Regions from separate parts of the Pantoea jilinensis genome, predicted to be linked through region 2. Evidence: predicted binding sites of a transcription regulator. Region 2 holds the regulator's gene; each other region holds the start of a gene.
The links. The regulator PurR, encoded in region 2, represses purine synthesis genes. The targets are predictions, from matches to a motif close to CANGCAAACGTTTGCNTG.
Positions count from the first base shown of each region.

Region 1 (7,346 bases), 1.9 Mb from region 2:
AGCGTGGCGGAGCTGGTCGAAGGCGTTTCTAAGCTGGATAAGCTGAAATTCCGCGATAAGAAAGAAGCGCAGGCTGAGAACTTCCGCAAGATGATTATGGCGATGGTGCAGGATATCCGCGTCATTCTCATCAAGCTGGCTGACCGCACCCATAATATGCGCACCCTTGGGTCTTTACGCCCGGACAAACGTCGCCGCATCGCGCTGGAAACGTTAGAGATTTATAGTCCGCTGGCACACCGCCTGGGTATTCATCACCTTAAAACAGAGCTGGAAGAGCTCGGTTTTGAAGCACTTTACCCGAACCGTTATCGGGTGATTAAAGAGGTGGTGAAAGCTGCGCGTGGTAATCGTAAAGAGATGATCCAGAAGATTCTTTCTGAGATTGATGGCCGTTTACAGGAAGCGGGCATTCCCTGCCGCGTCAGCGGTCGCGAAAAGCATCTTTACTCGATTTACCGCAAAATGACGCTGAAAGAGCAGCGTTTTCACTCGATCATGGATATCTATGCCTTTCGCGTCATCGTGAAAGATCTGGATACCTGCTATCGCGTTCTGGGCCAGATGCACAGCTTATATAAGCCGCGTCCGGGCCGCGTTAAAGATTATATCGCCATCCCCAAAGCCAACGGCTATCAGTCGCTCCATACCTCCATGATCGGCCCGCACGGCGTGCCGGTTGAAGTGCAGATTCGCACCGAGGATATGGATCAGATGGCAGAAATGGGGGTCGCTGCGCACTGGGCTTATAAACAGGCGGGCGAAAGTGGCACCACTGCACAGATTCGCGCGCAGCGCTGGTTGCAAAGCCTGCTCGAGCTGCAGCAGAGTGCGGGCAGTTCATTTGAATTTATTGAAAGCGTGAAGTCCGATCTTTTCCCTGATGAGATCTACGTCTTTACGCCTGAAGGCCGCATTGTTGAGTTGCCAACCGGCGCGACGCCGGTAGATTTTGCCTATGCGGTGCACACCGATATCGGCCACGCCTGCGTCGGCGCACGCGTTGACCGCCAGCCTTATCCGCTGTCGCAAACCCTGACCAGCGGTCAGACGATTGAGATCATCACCGCGCCAGGCGCTCGTCCAAACGCCGCCTGGCTCAATTTTGTCGTCAGTTCCAAAGCCCGCGCCAAAATTCGTCAGCTCCTGAAGAACCTCAAGCGCGAAGACTCGGTTAATCTGGGTCGCCGCCTGCTCAGCCATGCGCTGGGCGGTAGCCGTAAACTGGCTGAAATCCCGGCTGAGAATATCAGACAGGAACTGGACCGCATGAAGCTGACGTCCCTTGATGATCTGCTGGCGGAAATTGGCCTCGGCAATGCGATGAGCGTGGTCGTGGCGAAGAACCTGCTGCAGGCTGACAGCAAGGCCATCACCAGCACCAGCAAGCGCGGTAAACTGCCGATTAAAGGCGCAGATGGCGTGTTGATTACCTTCGCCAAATGCTGCCGACCGATTCCTGGTGACCCGATTGTTGCCCATGTCAGTCCTGGCAAAGGGCTGGTGGTGCATCATGAATCCTGCCGAAACATTCGTGGCTACCAGAAAGAGCCGGAAAAATTCATGCCGGTTGAGTGGGATAAAGTCACCGAGCAGGAGTTCGTAGCAGAAATCAAAGTCGACATGTTTAACCATCAGGGTGCGCTGGCTAACCTGACGGCGGCCATCAACACGGCGGGTTCGAATATTCAGAGCCTGAATACCGAAGAGCGTGATGGTCGCGTCTATAGCGCCTTTATCCGCCTCACCGCACGTGACCGCGTTCATCTGGCGAATATCATGCGTAAAATTCGCGTGATGCCGGATGTGATCAAAGTCCACCGTAACCGTAATTAGGCATGAACGATCAACGTTTTGCCCGGATTCAGGCGATGCTGGCACTGCGCCAGCACGACCTGACGGTCTGCATGGAGCAGGTGCATAAACCACACAATGTTTCAGCGGTGATCCGCACGGCCGACGCCGTTGGCATCCACGAAGTGCATGCCGTCTGGCCGAGCCAGCGGATGCGCACGCAGGCTTCCGCGTCTGCCGGCAGCAACAGCTGGGTGAAAGTGGTCACCCATCCCACCATCGGCGATGCCGTAAAACAGCTCAAACAGCAGAAGATGCAGGTTTTAGCGACCCATCTCTCCGCCGATGCGGTGGATTTTCGTGAGATCGATTATACCCTTCCCACCTGCATTCTGATGGGGCAGGAAAAAACCGGCATCACCGAAGAAGCGCTGGCGCTGGCTGATCGTCAGATCGTGATCCCCATGGTGGGTATGGTGCAGTCGCTGAATGTCTCGGTCGCCTGCGCGCTTATCCTCTATGAAGCCCAGCGACAGCGGCAGAACGCCGGTCTTTACCTGCGCGATTACAGCCTGCTGGACGAGGATGAGCAGCAACGCCTGCTGTTCGAAGGCGGATTCCCGGTGCTCGCGCGGGTCGCAAAGCAGAAAGGTCTACCCTATCCGCGCATCAATGCGCAGGGCGAAGTCGACGCCGATCCCAGCTGGTGGGCAACCATGCAGACGACCGGTAAAAGACGATGAAAGGCCGTCTGCTGGATGCCATTCCGCTCAGTACACTGACCGGCGTCGGTGCCAGCCAGGCAGCAAAACTGGCCAAAATTGACCTGCACACCGTTCAGGATCTCCTGCTTCATCTTCCGCTGCGCTACGAAGACCGCACCCAACTCTATGCTATCAATGATCTGCTTCCCGGTATCTGGGCCACAGTAGAAGGCGAAGTGCTGCACACAGATATCACTTTTGGTCGTCGCCGGATGATGGTGTGTCAGATCAGCGATGGCAGTGGCGTGCTGACAATGCGCTTCTTCAATTTTAATGCCGGGATGAAGAACAATCTGTCGCCGGGACGGCGTGTTACCGCTTATGGTGAAATTAAGCGCGGTCAGCGCGGCGCTGAGATTATTCATCCCGAGTACCGCATCCAGGGCGAGCAGAGCAATGTGACGCTGGAAGAGACCTTAACACCGGTTTATCCCACGACCGAAGGCATTCGACAGGCCACGCTGCGTAATCTCACTGACCAGGCACTGACGCTGCTGGAAAGCTGCCCGATTGCCGAGCTGTTGCCGAAAGAGTTAAGCGGCGGCTTAATCAGCCTGCCAGATGCGCTGTGCACACTGCATCGTCCGCCACCCGATCTACGGCTCAGCGAGCTGGAAAGTGGCCGTCATCCGGCACAACGCAGATTAATTCTTGAAGAGCTGCTGGCGCATAATCTCAGCATGCTGGCAGTGCGCGCAGGCGCTCAGCGCTATTACGCGTTACCGATGCCGCCGCGACACAATCTCAGTGACCAGCTGCTGGCCGCGCTGCCTTTCTCGCCGACCAATGCGCAAAAGCGCGTGGTGGCGGAGATAGAGAAAGATCTGGCCAATGATTTCCCGATGATGCGGCTGGTGCAGGGCGACGTCGGCTCGGGTAAGACACTGGTGGCTGCGCTCTCTGCGCTGAACGTTATCGCCCATGGCAAGCAGGTTGCGCTGATGGCACCGACCGAACTGCTGGCTGAACAGCACGCCAGTAACTTCCGCCAGTGGTTTGCGCCGCTGGGGATTGAAGTCGGCTGGCTGGCCGGAAAACAGAAAGGCAAAGCCCGCCAGGCACAGCAGGAGGCGATAGCCAGCGGTCAGGTAGCAATGGTCGTGGGCACACACGCTCTGTTTCAGGAGCAGGTGCAGTTCAATGGTCTGGCGCTGGTCATTATTGATGAGCAGCACCGCTTCGGCGTCCACCAGCGTCTGGCCTTGTGGGAAAAAGGTGAGGAGCAGGGTTTCCATCCGCATCAGCTGATCATGACCGCCACACCGATTCCGCGCACCCTGGCGATGACCGCGTATGCCGATCTCGATACCTCAACCATCGACGAACTGCCGCCGGGACGTACCCCGGTGACCACCGTGGCTATCCCCGATACGCGACGCGAGGAGATTGTGGCGCGGGTTGAGCATGCCTGCCGGGAGGGACGTCAGGCCTACTGGGTATGCACGCTGGTTGAAGAGTCAGAGCTGCTGGAAGCACAGGCGGCAGAAGCCAGCTGGGAATCCCTGAAAACCGCGCTGCCCGACTTAAATATCGGACTGGTGCATGGCCGCATGAAACCCGCTGAAAAACAGGCGGTCATGCAGGCGTTTAAAGCGAATGAACTCCAGCTGCTGGTAGCGACGACCGTCATTGAGGTCGGCGTGGACGTGCCGAATGCCAGCCTGATGATTATCGAAAACCCTGAGCGGTTAGGGCTGGCACAGCTGCATCAGTTGCGAGGCCGTGTGGGTCGTGGTGCCGTGGCATCACACTGCGTACTGCTCTATAAAGCGCCGCTGAGCAAGACGGCGCAGAAGCGTTTACAGGTACTACGCGACAGTAATGACGGCTTTGTTATTGCCCAGTTCGATCTGGAGATTCGCGGACCGGGTGAACTGCTGGGCACACGTCAGACCGGCAACGCCGAATTTAAAGTGGCTGACCTGCTGCGCGATGCAGCGATGGTGCCCGAAGTTCAGCGTGTGGCGCGCCACATCCACCAGCACTATCCCGAGCAGGCCAGCGCCCTGATTGAACGCTGGCTGCCAGAGAACACCCGTTTTACCAACGTCTGAATGAGACCCCTTCAAGTCGGCTTTTATATCCACGCCGGGCAAACGATTGCTTTTGCCCGGCGGATGATTACAATCGCCACATTATTTTTTGGGAAGAACAGAAGATGTCCACCAATCCTCAGCCAGACCAGCCTTCCGCCACGCAAAGCGAACTGATTTATCGTCTTGAAGATCGTCCACCTCTGCCGCAAACGCTGTTTGCCGCTGGTCAGCATCTGCTGGCGATGTTTGTCGCGGTCATCACACCCGCCATTCTGATCTGTCAGGCGCTGGGCCTGCCCGCAGAAGATACCCGGCACGTTATCAGCATGTCGTTGTTTGCTTCAGGTGTGGCATCGCTGCTACAAATCAAAACCTGGGGACCGGTGGGTTCGGGTCTGCTGTCGATTCAGGGCACCAGCTTTAACTTTGTGACGCCTTTGATCATGGGCGGGATGGCGCTGAAAAATGGCGGCGCTGATGTGCCCACCATGATGGCGGCGCTATTTGGCACGCTGATGGTGGCCTCCTGTACCGAAATGGTGCTGTCACGCGTATTGCATCTGGCTCGCCGGATTATCACGCCGCTGGTTTCCGGTATCGTGGTGATGATTATTGGGCTGTCGCTGATTCAGGTAGGAGTGACTTCGATTGGCGGCGGTTTCAGCGCGATGAGTGCCCATACCTTTGGCGCGCCAAAGAATCTGATGCTGGCCGGTGCCGTGCTGCTGGTGATCGTGCTGCTTAACCGGCAGAAAAACCCCTATTTGCGCGTCGCCTCCCTGGTGATTGCGATGGCCGTGGGCTATCTGCTGGCCTGGGCGATGGGCATGCTGCCGGCAGCGGGCATCCCTGCTGATCAGCCGCTGATCGTGGTGCCGACCCCGCTCTATTACGGGCTGGGCTTCGACTGGAACCTGCTCGTTCCGCTGATGCTGGTGTTTATGGTGACCTCCCTGGAGACCATCGGCGATATCACAGCCACCTCGGATGTGTCGGAACAGCCGGTCAGCGGCCCGCTCTATATGAAGCGCCTGAAAGGCGGTGTGCTGGCGAATGGCCTCAACTCCTTTGTCTCCGCGCTGTTTAACACCTTCCCTAACTCCTGCTTCGGTCAGAACAACGGTGTGATTCAGTTGACCGGCGTGGCCAGCCGCTACGTGGGCTTTGTTGTCGCACTGATGCTGATCGTGCTGGGGCTGTTCCCGGCGGTCAGCGGTCTGGTGCAGATGATCCCTGAGCCGGTACTCGGCGGCGCAACCATTGTGATGTTCGGCACCATTGCCGCCTCAGGTGTTCGCATCGTGTCACGCGAGCCGCTTAATCGTCGCGCCATCATGATTATCGCGCTGTCGCTGGCGGTGGGTCTGGGCGTGTCTCAGCAGCCACTGATCCTGCAGTTTGCCCCCGACTGGCTGAAAACGCTGCTCTCTTCCGGCATTGCCGCAGGCGGTATTACCGCAATCGTGCTCAACCTGATTTTTCCGCCAGAGAAGTAAGGCCACAGGCAGGCTTCGGCCTGCCTGCTAATTATTCGGATTTACATCCAGGCTGTTGAGCTGTAACGGTAATTCAGGCATAACAACCTCTCACCGGATTTAACTCGGGAAGGATGCTATGAAATTTATTGGAAAGTTTTTCCTCACCTTACTTTTACTGCTGCTTTTTACCCTGGTCGTGATCTATGTACTGCTGCAGACACAGTGGGGTGCAGGCTGGTTTAGCCGTTGGGTGAGCGACAAAACCGAATGGCATCTCTCCCTGAGTAAAATTGAACACAATTTCTCTTCTCCCTCTCATATCATTCTGGATGACTTCAGCTTTGGTCACGATGGTCAGCCTGCGGTGCTGGTCGCGAAACGGGTTGATCTCGGCCTGGCGCTGATTCAGTTCAGCGATCCGCTGCATTTCAGCAGCCTTGAGCTGCGCGATGGGGAAGTGAATCTGGCTAATCTGGCGCAGGGCAGCACGCTGCCGATTCAGGCCGATCGCCTGCAACTCAATAATATGCGTATCGACAGTCCCAAGAGCGCATTACCGCTGTTTGCTCAGCAGGTTAATGGCGGCATCCTGCCGTGGAAGCCCACGGGGCTGGATATGCTGGGTCGCGATGCCCGCTTCCAGATGAGCGCAGGCAGCATGACGCTGAATAATGTGCCGGGTGAAAACGTCCTGATTCAGGGCAGTGTTTCCCAGGGTCGGATGCGCTTTGACAATATTGGTGCCGACCTGGCGCGTGGCTCCATGACCGGTAACGGTGAGCGCGATGCCCAGGGCAACTGGAAAATTAATCAGCTGCGACTGAACGACATCCGTCTGCAGACTACCAGCAGCCTGAAAGATTTCCTGCATACCCTGCAGGTTGTTCCGTCAATTGCCATTACCCGCCTCGACATGACCGATGCCCGTCTGCAGGGGCCTGACTGGGCGGTGACAGATCTGGATCTGACGCTGAGAAACGTTAACTGGCAGGGAGATGACTGGCAGAGTAACGACGGTTCACTGGCGCTGAATGCCAGCAATTTTATCGACGGTGGATTTGAGCTTAATGACCCTATCCTTAACCTGGATTTCTCACCGCAGGGTGTGGCGCTGACACAATTCAGTTCACGCTGGGCGAACGGGGTGATTCGGGCTGACGGTGACTGGTCGCGCAGCAATAAGCGCCTGACGCTGAAAAATCTGGCCGTTGCCGGACTGGAATACACGCTGCCGCAGGACTGGCGTGACCGCTGGCAGGCGACACTGCCCGCGT
Region 1 is NZ_CP077746.1:105,398-112,743, reverse strand. It holds gene spoT (bifunctional GTP diphosphokinase/guanosine-3',5'-bis pyrophosphate 3'-pyrophosphohydrolase) at 1-1,836, shown strand, start outside; gene trmH (tRNA (guanosine(18)-2'-O)-methyltransferase TrmH) at 1,839-2,537, shown strand; gene recG (ATP-dependent DNA helicase RecG) at 2,534-4,612, shown strand; gene KTJ90_RS00475 (nucleobase:cation symporter-2 family protein) at 4,717-6,090, shown strand; gene KTJ90_RS00470 (AsmA family protein) at 6,209-7,346, shown strand, end outside.
Region 1: the regulator PurR is predicted to act here: its motif matches at 4,648-4,665, upstream of KTJ90_RS00475 (nucleobase:cation symporter-2 family protein).

Region 2 (7,346 bases):
AAATCAGTCCACTCAAAAGCGTAGCCTGGTTGCGCAGGAAGAAAATCCTGACCGGTCAGAATTATCCTTTTCTTTCTCTCTGGGGTGAACACTCTGTGCCAAATGCAACAGACTGAGTTGCGTTAGACCGACTGGTCTACTAATCTCAGAGCCATGAATAAGACGCTGCAACGTAATGAAACCCGTGAACACCTGCTCCAGACAGGGGAGACACTCTGTCTTCAGCGCGGCTTTGCCGGAATGGGCCTCAGTGAGCTGCTGACGCAGGCGGCGGTGCCGAAAGGCTCCTTCTACTACTATTTCCGCTCTAAAGAAGCGTTTGGCGTGGCGTTACTGGAACGTTACTTTGCGCGTTTCCTGCAGGATGTCGAGCTGCAGCTCAACCAGACCAGCGGCACCCCGCGTGAGCGTCTGCTGAACCACTTTCGTGCGGCCGTTGAGCTGTTTGTGCAGCAGGGTCACATTATGGGTTGTCTGGGCGTTAAGATCTCCGCTGAGGTATGCGATCTTTCTGAGCCAATGCGTGACGCACTGCAGCAGGGCGCAGCGAAAATCACGGCCCTCTACGCCCGGACGCTGATCACTGCAGAACAGCAGGAGTCGATGAACCTGCCACAGCCTCCCGCGCAGATGGCGGAATTACTGTCGTTGCTGTGGCTTGGCGCCAGCCTGCAGAGCAAAATTTCCCGCGAGGCGCAGCCACTGCGCCTGGCATTGAGTACCATCGAACAGTGGCTTAAGAGCCACTGATTTTTAAAAAACGCATTTGTAGACGACTGGTCTACTAATCAGGAGCTATTATGGCGAGTACCCAGCTGTTTAATCCGCTGAAAGTCGGCGCAATTACCGTCCCAAACCGCGTATTCATGGCACCGCTGACCCGTCTGCGCAGCATCGAGCCTGGCGACATCCCTACCCCGATGATGGCGGAATATTACCGTCAGCGCGCCAGCGCCGGTCTGATCATCACTGAAGCAACCCAGATCTCTTTCCAGGCGAAAGGCTATGCTGGTGCACCAGGCTTACATACGCAGCCACAGATTGCAGCGTGGAAAGCGATTAACGAAGGCGTGCATCAGGCTGGCGGCCACACCGCCGTGCAGCTTTGGCATACCGGTCGTATCTCTCATAACAGCGTGCAGCCGGAAGGTAAAGCACCGGTGGCTCCCTCGGCGATTGCTGCAGGCACCCGTACTTCACTGCGTGCGGAAGATGGCAGCGTTTATCGCGAAGATACCTCAACACCGCGTGAACTGACCGTGCCGGAGATCAAGCAGATCGTGGCCGATTTCGGTCAGGCTGCGGCCAACGCACGTGAAGCGGACTTTGATCTGCTTGAGCTGCACTCGGCGCACGGTTATCTGATTCACCAGTTCCTGGCACCAGACTCCAACCAGCGTACCGATGAATACGGTGGCAGCATTGAAAAACGCGGTCGCTTTGCGCAGGAAGTAGTTGATGCGGTCATTGCTAACTGGTCTGCCGATCGCATTGGTATTCGCGTATCACCTATCGGTAGCTTCCAGAATCTGGATAACGGTCCGGACGAAGAAGAAGCGGCGTTGTGGTACATCGGCGAGCTGGCAAAACGCAATATCGCCTATCTGCACCTCTCTGAGCCAGACTGGGCCGGTGGTCAGCCTTACACCGACGCTTTCCGCCAGAAAGTGCGTGATCTCTTCCCGGGTGCCATCATCGGTGCGGGTGCCTACACCGTTGAGAAAGCCGATGACCTGATTGGTCGTGGTCTGATCGATGCCGTTGCCTTTGGTCGCGATTACATAGCTAACCCGGACCTGGTTGAGCGTCTGCAGCAGGATGCGCCGCTCAATCCACAGCGCCCGGAAAGCTTCTACGGCGGCGGCGCTGAAGGGTATATCGACTACCCGACGCTGTAATCGTTTTGGGCTGCCGTCCGGGACGATGACGGCAGCCATTATTCAATGGCGATTTTCATCGCTATACTTATCGCCTGGGTCATCCGGCGATGGCGTTTTATTTAAAAGAGGATGTTATGCGTTTACTTCATACCATGCTGCGCGTTGGCGATCTGCAACGTTCAATCGATTTCTACACTCGTGTGCTCGGCATGCGCGTGCTGCGTCAGAGCGAAAACACCGAATATAAATATACCCTGGCCTTTGTGGGCTACACCGACGAGAGCGAAGGTGCGGTAATCGAACTGACCTATAACTGGGGCGTCGATAAGTATGACCTCGGTAATGCGTATGGTCACATTGCACTGGGCGTGGATGACGCGGCAGCTGCCTGCGAACGCATCCGTAAAGATGGCGGCAACGTGACGCGTGAGGCTGGCCCGGTCAAAGGCGGCTCTACCATTATTGCCTTTGTTGAAGATCCCGATGGTTACAAAATCGAGCTGATCGAAAACAAAGATGCCGGCAACGGCCTGGGCAACTAAACCTGCCCCTCAGCCTGCCCGTTCGGGTGGGCTGAATCCCCTTCTCTGCGCTTCATCTGCTGCACCCGGCCCCGTTTTTTGCCATAATACGCGCTGCCCTTTTTCTGCAACGAGATCCTGATGTCTGAATCGAATTCCCCTAATGCACTCAATCAACGTTTCCGTGGCTTCTATCCGGTGGTGATCGACGTTGAAACCGCAGGTTTCAACGCGCAAACCGATGCGTTACTGGAGATTGCTGCCATCACGCTGAAAATGGATGAAGAGGGCTGGATTCAGATTGACCAGACGCTGCATTTCAACGTCGAACCTTTTGTCGGTTCGCTGCTGCATCCTGAAGCGCTGGCGTTTACCGGTATCGATCCCAGCAATCCGCTGCGCGGAGCAGTCAGTGAATATGAAGCGCTGCATGCCATTTTCAAAATGGTGCGCAAGGGGATTAAGGACAGTGGCTGCAATCGCGCCATTATGGTGGCGCACAATGCCACTTTTGACCTGAACTTTATGTCAGCAGCGGCAGAGCGTGCCAGCCTGAAGCGCAATCCGTTTCACCCCTTTGCCACCTTTGACACCGCGGCACTCAGCGGACTGGTGCTGGGTCAGACGGTTCTGGCGAAAGCCTGTATTGCGGCGGGAATGGAGTTTGACAGTACCCAGGCGCATTCGGCGCTTTATGACACGCAGCAGACAGCAACACTGTTCTGCGAGCTGGTGAACCGCTGGAAACGCTTAGGCGGCTGGCCACTGCCTTTCGCGGAAGGCGATGCAGAAGCCAGTGCATCCGCATAAGGGATGCTGCAATGGAAAAGGCCGACGTGATGTCGGCCTTTTTTTATTCTGCTTCTTTAAATTTTTCTGCAGTCTCTTTGATCAGCGTCTGCAGTTCACCACGCTGTAACATCTCAACGATGATGTCGCAGCCACCGACCAGCTCGCCATCAACCCACAACTGCGGGAAGGTTGGCCAGTTAGCGAATTTCGGCATCTCGGCACGAATGTCCGGATTCTGCAGAATATCCACGTAAGCAAAACGCTCACCACAGGCTGACAGCGCCTGTACCGCCTGTGCAGAGAAACCGCAGCTAGGCAGTTTCGGGGAACCTTTCATGTACAGCAGGATCGGATTTTCTGCGATCTGGCGCTGAATTTTTTCTACAGTACTCATAATTGCCTTCCTTAAATCGTGACTTCGTGTTTGTTTATTGTAGCGACTTCGCAGCGTGACTGAAAACGAGATTTTGTCCGCTACCGATTATACCGCCATCATTGTTAAGTCCTGCAGCGGGATGCACGACCCTCTGATTATTAACAGCGGGTAACAGTTTAATAATTCGTAATAATTTCGCTGATATAAGACGCTGAAAATGTTCATTTTCAGCGCGATTACGTGGGTTGCACAGATTAATATTAAAAGGCATTACAGTTTTTAAACGAACTGGACTAGAATGGCCTGGGCCCTGATCCTGGATCAGATTAATCTCAACTTTGTCGCGGTGCGTAGTGGCCCTGACAACTTAACTAATCAACGGACTATGCGTTTAATCATTACGCTTTTCATGCTGGCCATTGCGCAACTGTTTTTCAACGTCGCTGCTGCTTCACCGCACACGCCGGTGAACGTCAGTACGCATAAAGCAGAAAAAAAGAGTGCGCGCGACGATGAACGCCGCAAACGTCGCCAGGTAAAAACGGTGACGAAAAAGACTCGCCTCAGCCCTGTTCAAAAACTTAAAACGAAAAAACAGAAAAAAGTCGAACTCACTGCCAAACAGACGCCTGCTAAGAAGACCTCGCTTAAAACCGCCCGTATAAGCAAAAGCCAGCAAAAGAACAAAGAGAAGAAACGCTATGGCCATCAGCGCCTGCTAAAAACCGCTGAGGTCACCACCAGCGAGCCGGGCACGATTAAAATGAGCAAATCCCACCGTCAGCGTTATCAGAAGGCTCGCGAAACCGCGATGACCAAACTGATGGGCCAGCTGGGTAAACCCTACCAGTGGGGCGGCACTTCGCCGCATACCGGCTTCGATTGCAGCGGCCTGGTCTGGTACGCCTATAAAGATCTGGTGAAGTTTAAGATTCCGCGTACCGCTAATGAGATGTATCACCTGCGTGACGCCGCACCCATCAAGCGTGAGTCGCTGGAGAAAGGCGATCTGGTCTTCTTCCGTATTAATGGTCGCGGTACAGCGGATCACGTTGGCGTGTACCTGGGAGATGGCAAGTTTATCCAGTCACCGCGTACCGGAAAAGACATTCAGATTAGCGCATTAGGGGAAGATTACTGGCAGCGTCATTACATTGGTGCCCGTCGTGTGATGACGCCGAAAACCATACGCTAACCAGAAAACAGTCGTAAAAAGCCGGGAGATTCCCGGCTTTTTTTTAGTGCAGAATGGCGGTAAAACTAAAGGCTACAATCATCAGCAGACAGCCCGCAGTCGTCATTAAAGCCAGTTTAAGATCGGTACTCATTGTTTGCTCCTTAGTCACACAATTTGTGGGGATATCGCATTTTCCCACAGGGCCCGGTAAAAATCTCGTTTTATCCGTTCAGCCTTGTTAGAATCCCGCCTTTGTTGCGCAACGCGCGCAATCCTGATTCCGTTTGCGCCGGTTTTCAGGCGTTTGATTTTCGCCAGCGGCCTGTAAACCGGCCAGAAACGCGGCATTTTTGCGGAAAAAACCCTGAGCAGACGCAAACGTTTAACACTACGCTTATCATAGAGTTAGATAAGCACTGGAGTCCGATTTTCATGGCAACAATTAAAGATGTGGCGAAACGCGCTGGCGTCTCAACGACGACAGTTTCGCACGTCATCAATAAAACCCGCTTTGTCGCAGAAGAGACGCGCAACGCGGTCTGGCAGGCGATAAAAGAACTGCACTATTCGCCAAGCGCCGTGGCGCGCAGCCTGAAAGTGAATCACACCAGAACGCTGGGCCTGCTGGCGACCTCCAGCGAAGCCCCCTATTTCGCAGAGATTATTGAAGCGATTGAGAATCACTGTTTTGACAAAGGCTATACGCTGATTCTGGGGAATTCGCATAACGATCTGCAAAAACAGCGCGCCTATCTCAGCATGATGGCGCAGAAGCGTGTCGATGGTCTGCTGGTGATGTGCTCAGAATATCCAGACGACCTGCTGCAGATGCTGGAAGAGAACCGTAACATCCCGATGGTGGTAATGGACTGGGGCGAATCGCGCGCCGACTTCACCGACACGGTTCTGGATAACGCGTTCCAGGGCGGCTATCTGGCAGGACGCTATCTGATTGAACGCGGTCACCGCGACATTGGTGCTATCCCCGGTCAGATGGAGCGTAATACCGGTGGCGGACGTCATGCCGGTTTCCTGAAGGCGCTGGAAGAAGCCAGCATTCAGCCGCGCGCCGAGTGGATTGTCCAGGGTGACTTTGAGCCGGAGTCGGGCTATCAGGCGATGCAGCAGATCCTGTCACAGAAACAGCGCCCGACGGCGGTGTTCTGCGGTGGTGATATCATGGCAATGGGTGCAATTTGCGCCGCCGACGAAATGGGTTTGCGCGTACCGCAGGATATTTCGGTGATCGGTTATGATAATGTGCGCAACGCCCGCTATTTCGCACCGGCCCTGACCACCGTGCATCAGCCTAAAGCTCAGTTAGGTGAAAAAGCGCTGGATATGCTGCTGGACCGCATCACCAGTAAGCGTGAAGTGTCACAGACGATTGAAGTACACCCTACGCTGATTGAGCGCCGCTCGGTGGCCGACGGTCCATTCCGCGACTATCGCCGTTAATCCTCGCTTAACCACTCCTGATTAAGCGTTTGCGCATCACCCAGGTAGCTGAGCAACCAGCCAGTCGCCGGTGATGCGCGATCCTCAGCCCAGCTGACACAGCAGGGACTGTCCGGAAACGCCACCGGCAGAGTCAGTTCAACCAGATCGCCGCTGTCGAGCAGTGGCCTGGCAAGATGACCGGGCACCATCGCCACACACAATCCCGCCTGCACGCACTCCAGCCCGGTTTGCCATTCCGGCACCACCAGCCTGCGCTGGTTATCCAGCGTCCATGTCATTCGGCGCGGCAGTGCGCGTGAAGTATCTTCCAGCACCAGTGACGGCCAGCTACGCAGCGTGTCGTCATCGATCTGGCTCGCCTGCGTCAGGGGATGATCGGGCGCGACCACGCAGCGCCAGTTGAGTGTGCCCATATCGCGAAACGCAAAACGTCCGCCCACCGGAATCGCCTGGGTGGCCCCAATGGCCACTTCTACCCGGCCATCGGCCAGCGCATCCCAGACGCCGTTAAAAACTTCATAACTGATGATCAGCTCCATGTCGGGGAAATGGCGATAGAAATCTTTAACCAGTTGCGGGGTGCGCTGAGGTTTAGCGATACGGTCAACCGCGATGCTGAGCTGACCGCGCCAGCCGTTGGCCAGCTGCTGACACTGTCGTCGTGTGGCTAGCATTTTTTTGATGACGCTGCGCCCTTCACGGACAAAATGCTCGCCTGCCGGAGTCAGTACCACTTCACGGTGCTGACGCTCAAACAGCGGCACCGCCAGCCAGCTCTCCAGCTGCCGCACCGTGTAACTGATGGCAGAGGGCACCCGATGTAACTCCTGCGCAGCAGCGCTAAAGCTGCCGCCACGGGCGACTGCGTCAACCACTTCTAATGCATATTCTGACCACATAATCTGCCTTCAAAATTTTTAACAGCAAGCGGCAAATATTACCGTTTCACAGCAGCAAACGCACCTTTTACACTCTGCCGCGTTTATCCTGCAAAAATGAGAATGAGATGTTGTCGAATAAAGGATTTATGCCTTACCTTGCCCTGCTGAGCATGCTCGGCTTTTTAGCCACCGATATGTACCTGCCCGCCTTCGGCGCGATGCAGCAAACGTTTAACACCTCACCCGGCCTGATCAGCG
Region 2 is NZ_CP077746.1:2,253,204-2,260,549, forward strand. It holds gene KTJ90_RS10630 (TetR/AcrR family transcriptional regulator) at 154-750, shown strand; gene KTJ90_RS10635 (alkene reductase) at 801-1,898, shown strand; gene gloA (lactoylglutathione lyase) at 2,015-2,422, shown strand; gene rnt (ribonuclease T) at 2,543-3,211, shown strand; gene KTJ90_RS10650 (Grx4 family monothiol glutaredoxin) at 3,255-3,590, opposite strand; gene KTJ90_RS10655 (C40 family peptidase) at 3,955-4,764, shown strand; gene cydH (cytochrome bd-I oxidase subunit CydH) at 4,808-4,897, opposite strand; gene purR (HTH-type transcriptional repressor PurR) at 5,179-6,204, shown strand; gene punR (DNA-binding transcriptional activator PunR) at 6,201-7,106, opposite strand; gene punC (purine nucleoside transporter PunC) at 7,214-7,346, shown strand, end outside.

Region 3 (7,346 bases), 1.0 Mb from region 2:
CGACATCTTTCGTCACGTAGATACCGTTGAACACCGAGCATTCAAACTGGGCGATGTCCGGGTTCTCTTCACGCACCGCTTCAATCAAATCGTCCAGGTCCTGGAAAATCAGCGCATCGGCTTTAATCAGCTGGCGAATCTCTTCCACTTCGCGGCCATGCGCAATCAGTTCCGTGGCGCTCGGCATATCAATGCCGTAGACGTTCGGGAAACGAATTTCCGGTGCAGCAGACGCCAGATAAACGCGTCTGGCGCCGGCTTCACGCGCCATCTCAATGATCTGCTCTGAGGTGGTGCCGCGCACGATAGAGTCATCCACCAGCAGGACATTTTTATCATGGAATTCGGCACGGTTAGCGTTGAGCTTGCGGCGAACCGCGCTGCGACGTAACTGCTGGCCTGGCATGATAAAAGTACGGCCAACGTAACGGTTTTTCACGAAGCCCTGACGATAAGGCTTGTCGAGAATACGGGCAATTTCCAGCGCGATATCGGTAGAGGTTTCCGGAATAGGAATCACCACGTCGATATCCAGATCTTCCCACTCGCGGGCAATTTTCTCGCCCAGCTTGGTGCCCATGCGGACACGGGCGCTGTAGACGGAGATTTTATCCAGGAAAGAGTCCGGACGGGCAAAATAGACATATTCGAACAGGCACGGATTGCTTTTCGGGTTTTCAGCACACTGGCGGGTAGAGAGCTGGCCCGCTTCAGTGACATAGACGGCTTCACCCGGTGCGACGTCACGGATGAACTCAAAGCCCAGCGTATCCAGCGCGACGCTCTCGGAGGCGACCATATATTCGGTGCGACCATCAGCGATAACGCGCTTGCCCAGCACCAGCGGACGGATGCCATTAGGGTCACGGAAAGCAACCATGCCGTGGCCGATAATCATCGAGACAACCGCGTAGGCGCCACGCACCTGCTGATGTACGGCAGCCACCGCGGCAAAAATGTTGTCGGCTTCCAGCGGATCATTTTGAAAACGATCTAACTCCTGCGCAAAGATATTCAGCAGGATTTCAGAATCTGAGGTGGTATTAACGTGACGGCGGCCCTTTTCAAACAGGTGCTTGCGCAGCACATGGGCGTTGGTCAGGTTACCGTTATGCGCCAGGGTGATGCCGTATGGGGAGTTTACATAGAATGGCTGCGCTTCAGAGGCACTGGAGCTTCCCGCAGTGGGATAACGCGCGTGGCCAATCCCCATATTGCCCTGCAGACGCTGCATGTGGCGTGCTTCGAAAACGTCGCTGACCAGGCCATTTGCCTTTCGCAGGCGAAAACATTTCAGCGCATCAATCGTACAAATGCCTGCGGCATCCTGCCCGCGGTGCTGGAGCACCGTTAACGCGTCATAGATCGACTGGTTGACCGGCATGAAACCGGTGATACCGACAATACCGCACATGTTGTCATTTCCTCATTTAGCCGCACTCCCGGTCACATCACCGGGGTAAAAAACTCGACGTGCTTTTCAGGTAATCAAAAAACCACCTGATGATATAACTGAACTCGGGAATGAGTTGAGACTGTTGCCAGTCTGGACTTTTAGAAAAGCCAGTGAATGTATCAAGGAAGAACAGCAAAGCGGCTACGATCAGCACACCACGCAACGCCCCGAAACAGACGCCCAACACCCGGTCGGTTCCCGACAGGCCGGTTTTCTCCACCAGCGTGCCGATAACGTAGTTCACAATGGCCCCTACAATCAGGGTAGCCACAAACAGCACACCGATGGCGATACCGTTACGAACCAGTTCGTCGTCAAAACCTGTAAACCAGACTGCAAGGTAGGCGTAGTAATGACTGGCGACAAAAAACGCGCATCCCCAGGTAACAAGAGATAAGGCTTCCCGGACAAACCCACGGACGAGGCTGACCAGAGCCGAAAAACCAACTACCGCAATAATGACGTAATCAATCCAGATCATGAACTCTTCCAGCGCCAGTGCAATTGCACCCCTGCATCCAGTTCGGGGCGCATTCTAACAGAAAAAGAAAACGTTTGCGTAGCGGTTTTCTTTTTCTGCATCCATAAAAAAGGCGATGAAAAAAAACGCAATCGCCTGGGTGATTCTCAGCCGGAAAGGCCGTTGAAAATATTCACTATTTCAGGCGTACCGCGACCTGAGCACGCTGTACGCCGGGAAAAAGACGCTGCCTGTTACTGCTATCGGCAGCGCCAATCGCCGGTTTAGCGGGCGCTGTACGGTTTCACAACACCGCCCAACCCTGAGATGCTTTTCAGCTCGCCAACGGCACTCTGCATTTTGGCTTTCGAGGCATCCGGCCCGACGTAAATGCGGGTAATCTGACCCTGAACGGGCGTTGAAGGCACAGTAAAGGCGCGATAGCCCGACAGCCGCAACTGCGCGACAATCTCATTCACTTTGCTGGCGTTTTTCAGCGCACCTAACTGCACCACATAAGCCTGCCCTGCCGGTGCGGTCGTCTCTGCTGCTTTTGGCGCCGCTTCCTGCTTCGGCTGTTCGACCACTTTAGGCGGTTCTTCCGGCTTCGGCTTCGTCTGCTCCACCGCTTTAGGCTTCTGCTGTTCGACCGGTTTCTGCTTAGGCTGCTCAGTGACTTTAGTTTTCTGCTGCTCTGCCACTTTCGGTTTGGTCACCGTCTGTGCAGGCACAGACTGATGAACCGGCGGCGGCGAAACCACAGTCGGTTCGGTATCATCATCCGGCTCGGCACGCCCCTGCTCTGCCGTGACGCTGCTTTTGCTATTACCATTACTGCTGTTGACCGCATTGCCCGCGCCTTCAGGTGGCTGGGATGGCAGCGACTGGGTAACCGGTGGCACCATTTCACTGTCCTGCTGATCGTCAGGTTTCGGCACCAGCGGAATGGCGGCAAACTCCTCTTTGTAATGCTTTTTCTGACCATCCAGCAGCCCTGGCAGCACAATCACGCCAACGGCGACCAGAATAACGGTGCCGACTAAACGGTTTTGAAACTTACTTGCCACGTCCTTTCTCCGTTTCAATCGATTCCATGACCTGCGCAACGGTGTGGAATGAACCACAGACCAGCACAGTGTCCTGCGGCGCTGCCCGCTGGCGTGCCTGCTGCCAGGCGAGCTCAACCGAGCTAAAGGCTTCGCCCTGCGAGAGGCAATCCAGCAGTTGCTCAGCACTGGCGCCGCGCGGACCGTCAAGCGGTGCGCAGTACCAGGCATCGACCATGGGTGCCAGCGCCGTCAGCGTACCGGCAATATCTTTATCATGCAGCATGCCCACGACGGCATGCACTTTGCCGCGTTTCGGCAGCGTCGCCAGCTGTGACGCCAGATACGACGCTGCATGCGGATTATGGGCGACATCCAGAATCACGCGCGGTGATTCACTAATCGTCTGAAAACGCCCTGGCAGCATCGCCAGCGGCAGGCTGGCGCGAATTTGCGCCTCACTGACCTGAAGTCCAGATACACGCAGCGCCACCAGCGCGGTCGCCGCGTTAGGTAACGGCACCTGGGGCAGTGGCAGATCGTTCAGCTCCCCCAGCGCATCATGCAGCGACCAGCTTTCGGCCTGTGCATGCCATGACCAGTCACGGTTGCGCTGTAACAGCTCAGCGCCTTTTTCCTGCGCGACCACCGCGATGCTGTGTGGCATATCGGGTTCACCGACGACTGCCGGTTTCCCCGCCCGGAACACACCCGCTTTCTCACGCCCGATGCTTTCGCGATCCGGCCCAAGCCAGTCAGTATGATCCAGTGCAATGCTGGTGACTACGGCGACATCGGCATCCACGATGTTGGTGGCATCCAGCCGTCCGCCGAGGCCGACTTCGAGAATCACCACATCCAGCTGCGCCTGGCGGAACAGATTGAGCGCAGAGAGCGTGCCAAATTCGAAATAGGTCAGGGAGATATCCGCACGTCCGGCTTCAATCTCCGCAAAGCTGGCGCAGTGCTGCGCTTCACTCAGCTCCTTTCCCTGGACCCGAACACGCTCGGTGTAGCGCACCAGATGTGGCGAGCTGTAGACGCCAACGCGGTAGCCCGCGGCAATCAGCAGCGTTTCCAGGGTCCGACAGGTCGTGCCTTTGCCATTAGTGCCGGCTACGGTAAAGACAAAGGGAGCGGGTTTCAGCAGGTCGAGACGAAGTGCTACCTGACGAATACGGTCCAGACCCAGTTCGATGGCCTGAGTATGCAGGTGCTCAAGATAATAAAGCCACGTGGCCAAAGGCGACGTGGCTTGAGGAAGGTGAAGATTGTCCATATGTCCCGTTTTGCTTATTTATACCTGGCAGACTGGTGCTGCGGTATACGGTGCATTGGTAAGAGGTGCTTTGGACGCACCTCTCTATCTCCTGTCAGGCCTCGTTGCTTTCCGATTCAGTCGTCGCAGGAGCGGACTGTTCACCGTCATGCAGCGGTGCCGGCAGGTTCATCATTTTTGCCAGCAGGCTTGCCAGTTTGTAACGCATTTCCGGACGACGAATGATCATATCGATCGCGCCCTTCTCAATCAGGAACTCACTGCGCTGGAAGCCTGGCGGCAGTTTTTCGCGCACGGTCTGTTCGATCACGCGTGGACCGGCAAAGCCGATCAGCGCTTTAGGTTCCGCGATATTGAGGTCACCCAGCATCGCAAAACTGGCCGAAACGCCACCCATCGTCGGGTCAGTCAGCACAGAAATATATGGCAGACCGCGCTCGCGCATTTTGGCCAGTGCCGCACTGGTTTTCGCCATCTGCATCAGCGACTGCAGCGCTTCCTGCATACGGGCACCACCACTGGCGGAGAAGCAGATCAGCGGACAGTTATCTTCTAACGCCTGCTCAACCGCACGCACAAAGCGCGCACCAACCACAGAACCCATTGAACCGCCCATAAAGGCAAATTCAAAGGCTGCCGCAACAACCGGCATGCTGTGCAGCTGACCTTTCATGACAACCAGCGCATCTTTCTCGCCGGTGTCTTTCTGGGCCGCTACCAGACGGTCTTTATACTTTTTGGAGTCACGGAACTTGAGCAGATCTTTAGGTTCAAGTTCACTGCCCAGCTCAACCATAGTGCCCTGATCGAGGACACTGCCGAGGCGCTCACGGGCATGCATACGCATGTGATGGTCACACTTCGGGCAGACCTCAAGATTACGCTCCAGCTCGGCGCGGTAGAGAACCTGACCACAGCTGTCACACTTGGTCCAGACCCCTTCCGGGATACTGGCTTTGCGCACAGGCGTTCCGGTGCTTTTATTAAGAATGCGTTCAATCCAGCTCATTGATGACCTTTCTGTTTAAAACTGACCTGGTCCAGTCGTCTTGATACTGCTGAAAACCGCTTCAGCAGACGGTAAATGTCGCTCATTAAACCACAACCTGTTCAGACTGTGGATAAAAATCTGGTCTTACCCCTGAGCGAAGCCTTATGGCAGCTTCTGCTGCTTAGCCTGACGGCGATGACGCCAGACTTCAATCACACCCGGCAGAATCGACACCAGGATAATGCCGACAATCAGCAGCTTCAGGTTTTCCTGCACCACCGGCAGATCGCCAAACAGGTAGCCGGCGTAGGAGAACAGCAGCACCCATAGCAGCGCACCCGTCACGTTGAACAGTGCGAAGTGGCGATAGGACATATGGCCCATACCCGCAACAAACGGCGCGAATGTCCGGACGATGGGCACAAAGCGCGCAAGGATAATGGTTTTTCCGCCATGACGGGCATAAAACGCATGGGTTTTATCCAGATGGCTGCGACGGAAAATCTTCGAGTTCGGGTTACTGAACAACCGTTCGCCAAACAGGCGGCCAATGGTGTAGTTCACCGCATCGCCCAGAACCGCCGCTACCACTAACAATGCCACCATAATGTGCACATTGAGATCGTTACCTGGCAGCGCGGCCAGTGCGCCAGCCACAAACAGCAGCGAATCACCCGGCAGGAATGGCGTGACCACCAGTCCGGTTTCGCAGAACAAAATCAGGAACAAAATAGCGTAAATCCAGATACCGTACTGTGCAACCAGTTCAGCAAGATGCACATCGATGTGCAGAATAAAATCGACCAGAAAATGGATAAACTCCATAGCGCGCCCTTTAAGTCCTGAAAGTAAATTAATCCGCGAGGAACAACGGTCCCATCGACGGTTGTGGTAACGCAAAGTGGGATGGGTAGTCCACCGCCACCAGATACAATCCCTCTGCCCGGGCTGTGGCTGCCGCCAGTGTCCGATCTTTCGCTGCCAGCAGCGTGGCCATCCATGACTCAGGCTTATTGCCGCAGCCTATCTCCATCAGGCTGCCCACGATATTGCGCACCATGTGATGGACAAAAGCGTTGGCTTTGATATCCACAATCACGTAAGGGCCCTGGCGCGTTACGTTAAGATGAATCACGTTGCGCCACGGGGTACGCGACTGGCACTGCACGGCACGAAATGAGGTGAAATCATTTTCGCCTAACAAACATTGCCCGGCGCGCTGCATCTTCTCCGCATCCAGAGGATGGTAGAAGTGCGTGACGCCCTGCGACAGCACCGCCGGACGCAGACGCTGATTGTAGATCAGGTAGCGATAGCGTCGGGCCGTAGCGCTGAAGCGGGCATGAAACTCATCCGGCACCGCTTTCACCCAGCGCACCGCAATATCCGGCGGCAGATTAGCGTTGACGCCCAGCGTCCAGGCACCATCAGGTCGTTGCGATGTCGTCTCGAAATGGACCACCTGCCCCGTTCCGTGAACGCCGGCATCGGTGCGGCCCGCGCAAAAAATGCTGACCGGGTGATCCGCGACCTTCGACAGCGCGCGCTCTACCTTCTCCTGCACGCTGCGGACTTCATTCTGACGTTGCCAGCCGTAATAACGACTGCCGTCATACTCGATGCCGAGCGCCAGTTTTTGTGTCTGACCATCGGACATGGTTACAGATACTCCTGAACCAGTTTCTCGGCAGTTTTCACCGCCATCAGCGCGCCGCCAAAACGAATATTGTCCGCCACTGACCAGAACTGCAGCAACTCCGGAATACCGTAGTCGTTGCGTACCGCGCCGATGCTCAGTTCGCCGTTGCCTGAGGCATCCGTAACCGGCGTTGGCACTTCATCCTCTTCGCTCAGACGAATATCTGACGCCAGCGCCAGCTCGGCACGCGCTTCTTCCGCAGAGAGCAGGCGCAGGTTTTCGATATGCACAATCTGCGCATTACCGTAGAACACCGGTGCCTGTACGCTGCTGACCGCAATCGGTAAGCCTTCGTCCTGTAATACCTTACGTACCTGATCAATCAGGCGACGTTCACTTTCCACGCTGCCTTCTGCATCGGCCTGTTGAGGCATCAGGTTAAACGCCAGCTGACGACCAAAATGGTGTTCATCGG
Region 3 is NZ_CP077746.1:1,225,836-1,233,181, reverse strand. It holds gene purF (amidophosphoribosyltransferase) at 1-1,414, opposite strand, end outside; gene cvpA (colicin V production protein) at 1,452-1,937, opposite strand; gene dedD (cell division protein DedD) at 2,201-2,983, opposite strand; gene folC (bifunctional folylpolyglutamate synthase/dihydrofolate synthase) at 2,973-4,241, opposite strand; gene accD (acetyl-CoA carboxylase, carboxyltransferase subunit beta) at 4,336-5,250, opposite strand; gene KTJ90_RS05855 (DedA family protein) at 5,395-6,057, opposite strand; gene truA (tRNA pseudouridine(38-40) synthase TruA) at 6,086-6,889, opposite strand; gene KTJ90_RS05845 (aspartate-semialdehyde dehydrogenase family protein) at 6,892-7,346, opposite strand, start outside.
Region 3: the regulator PurR is predicted to act here: its motif matches at 2,001-2,018, upstream of cvpA (colicin V production protein).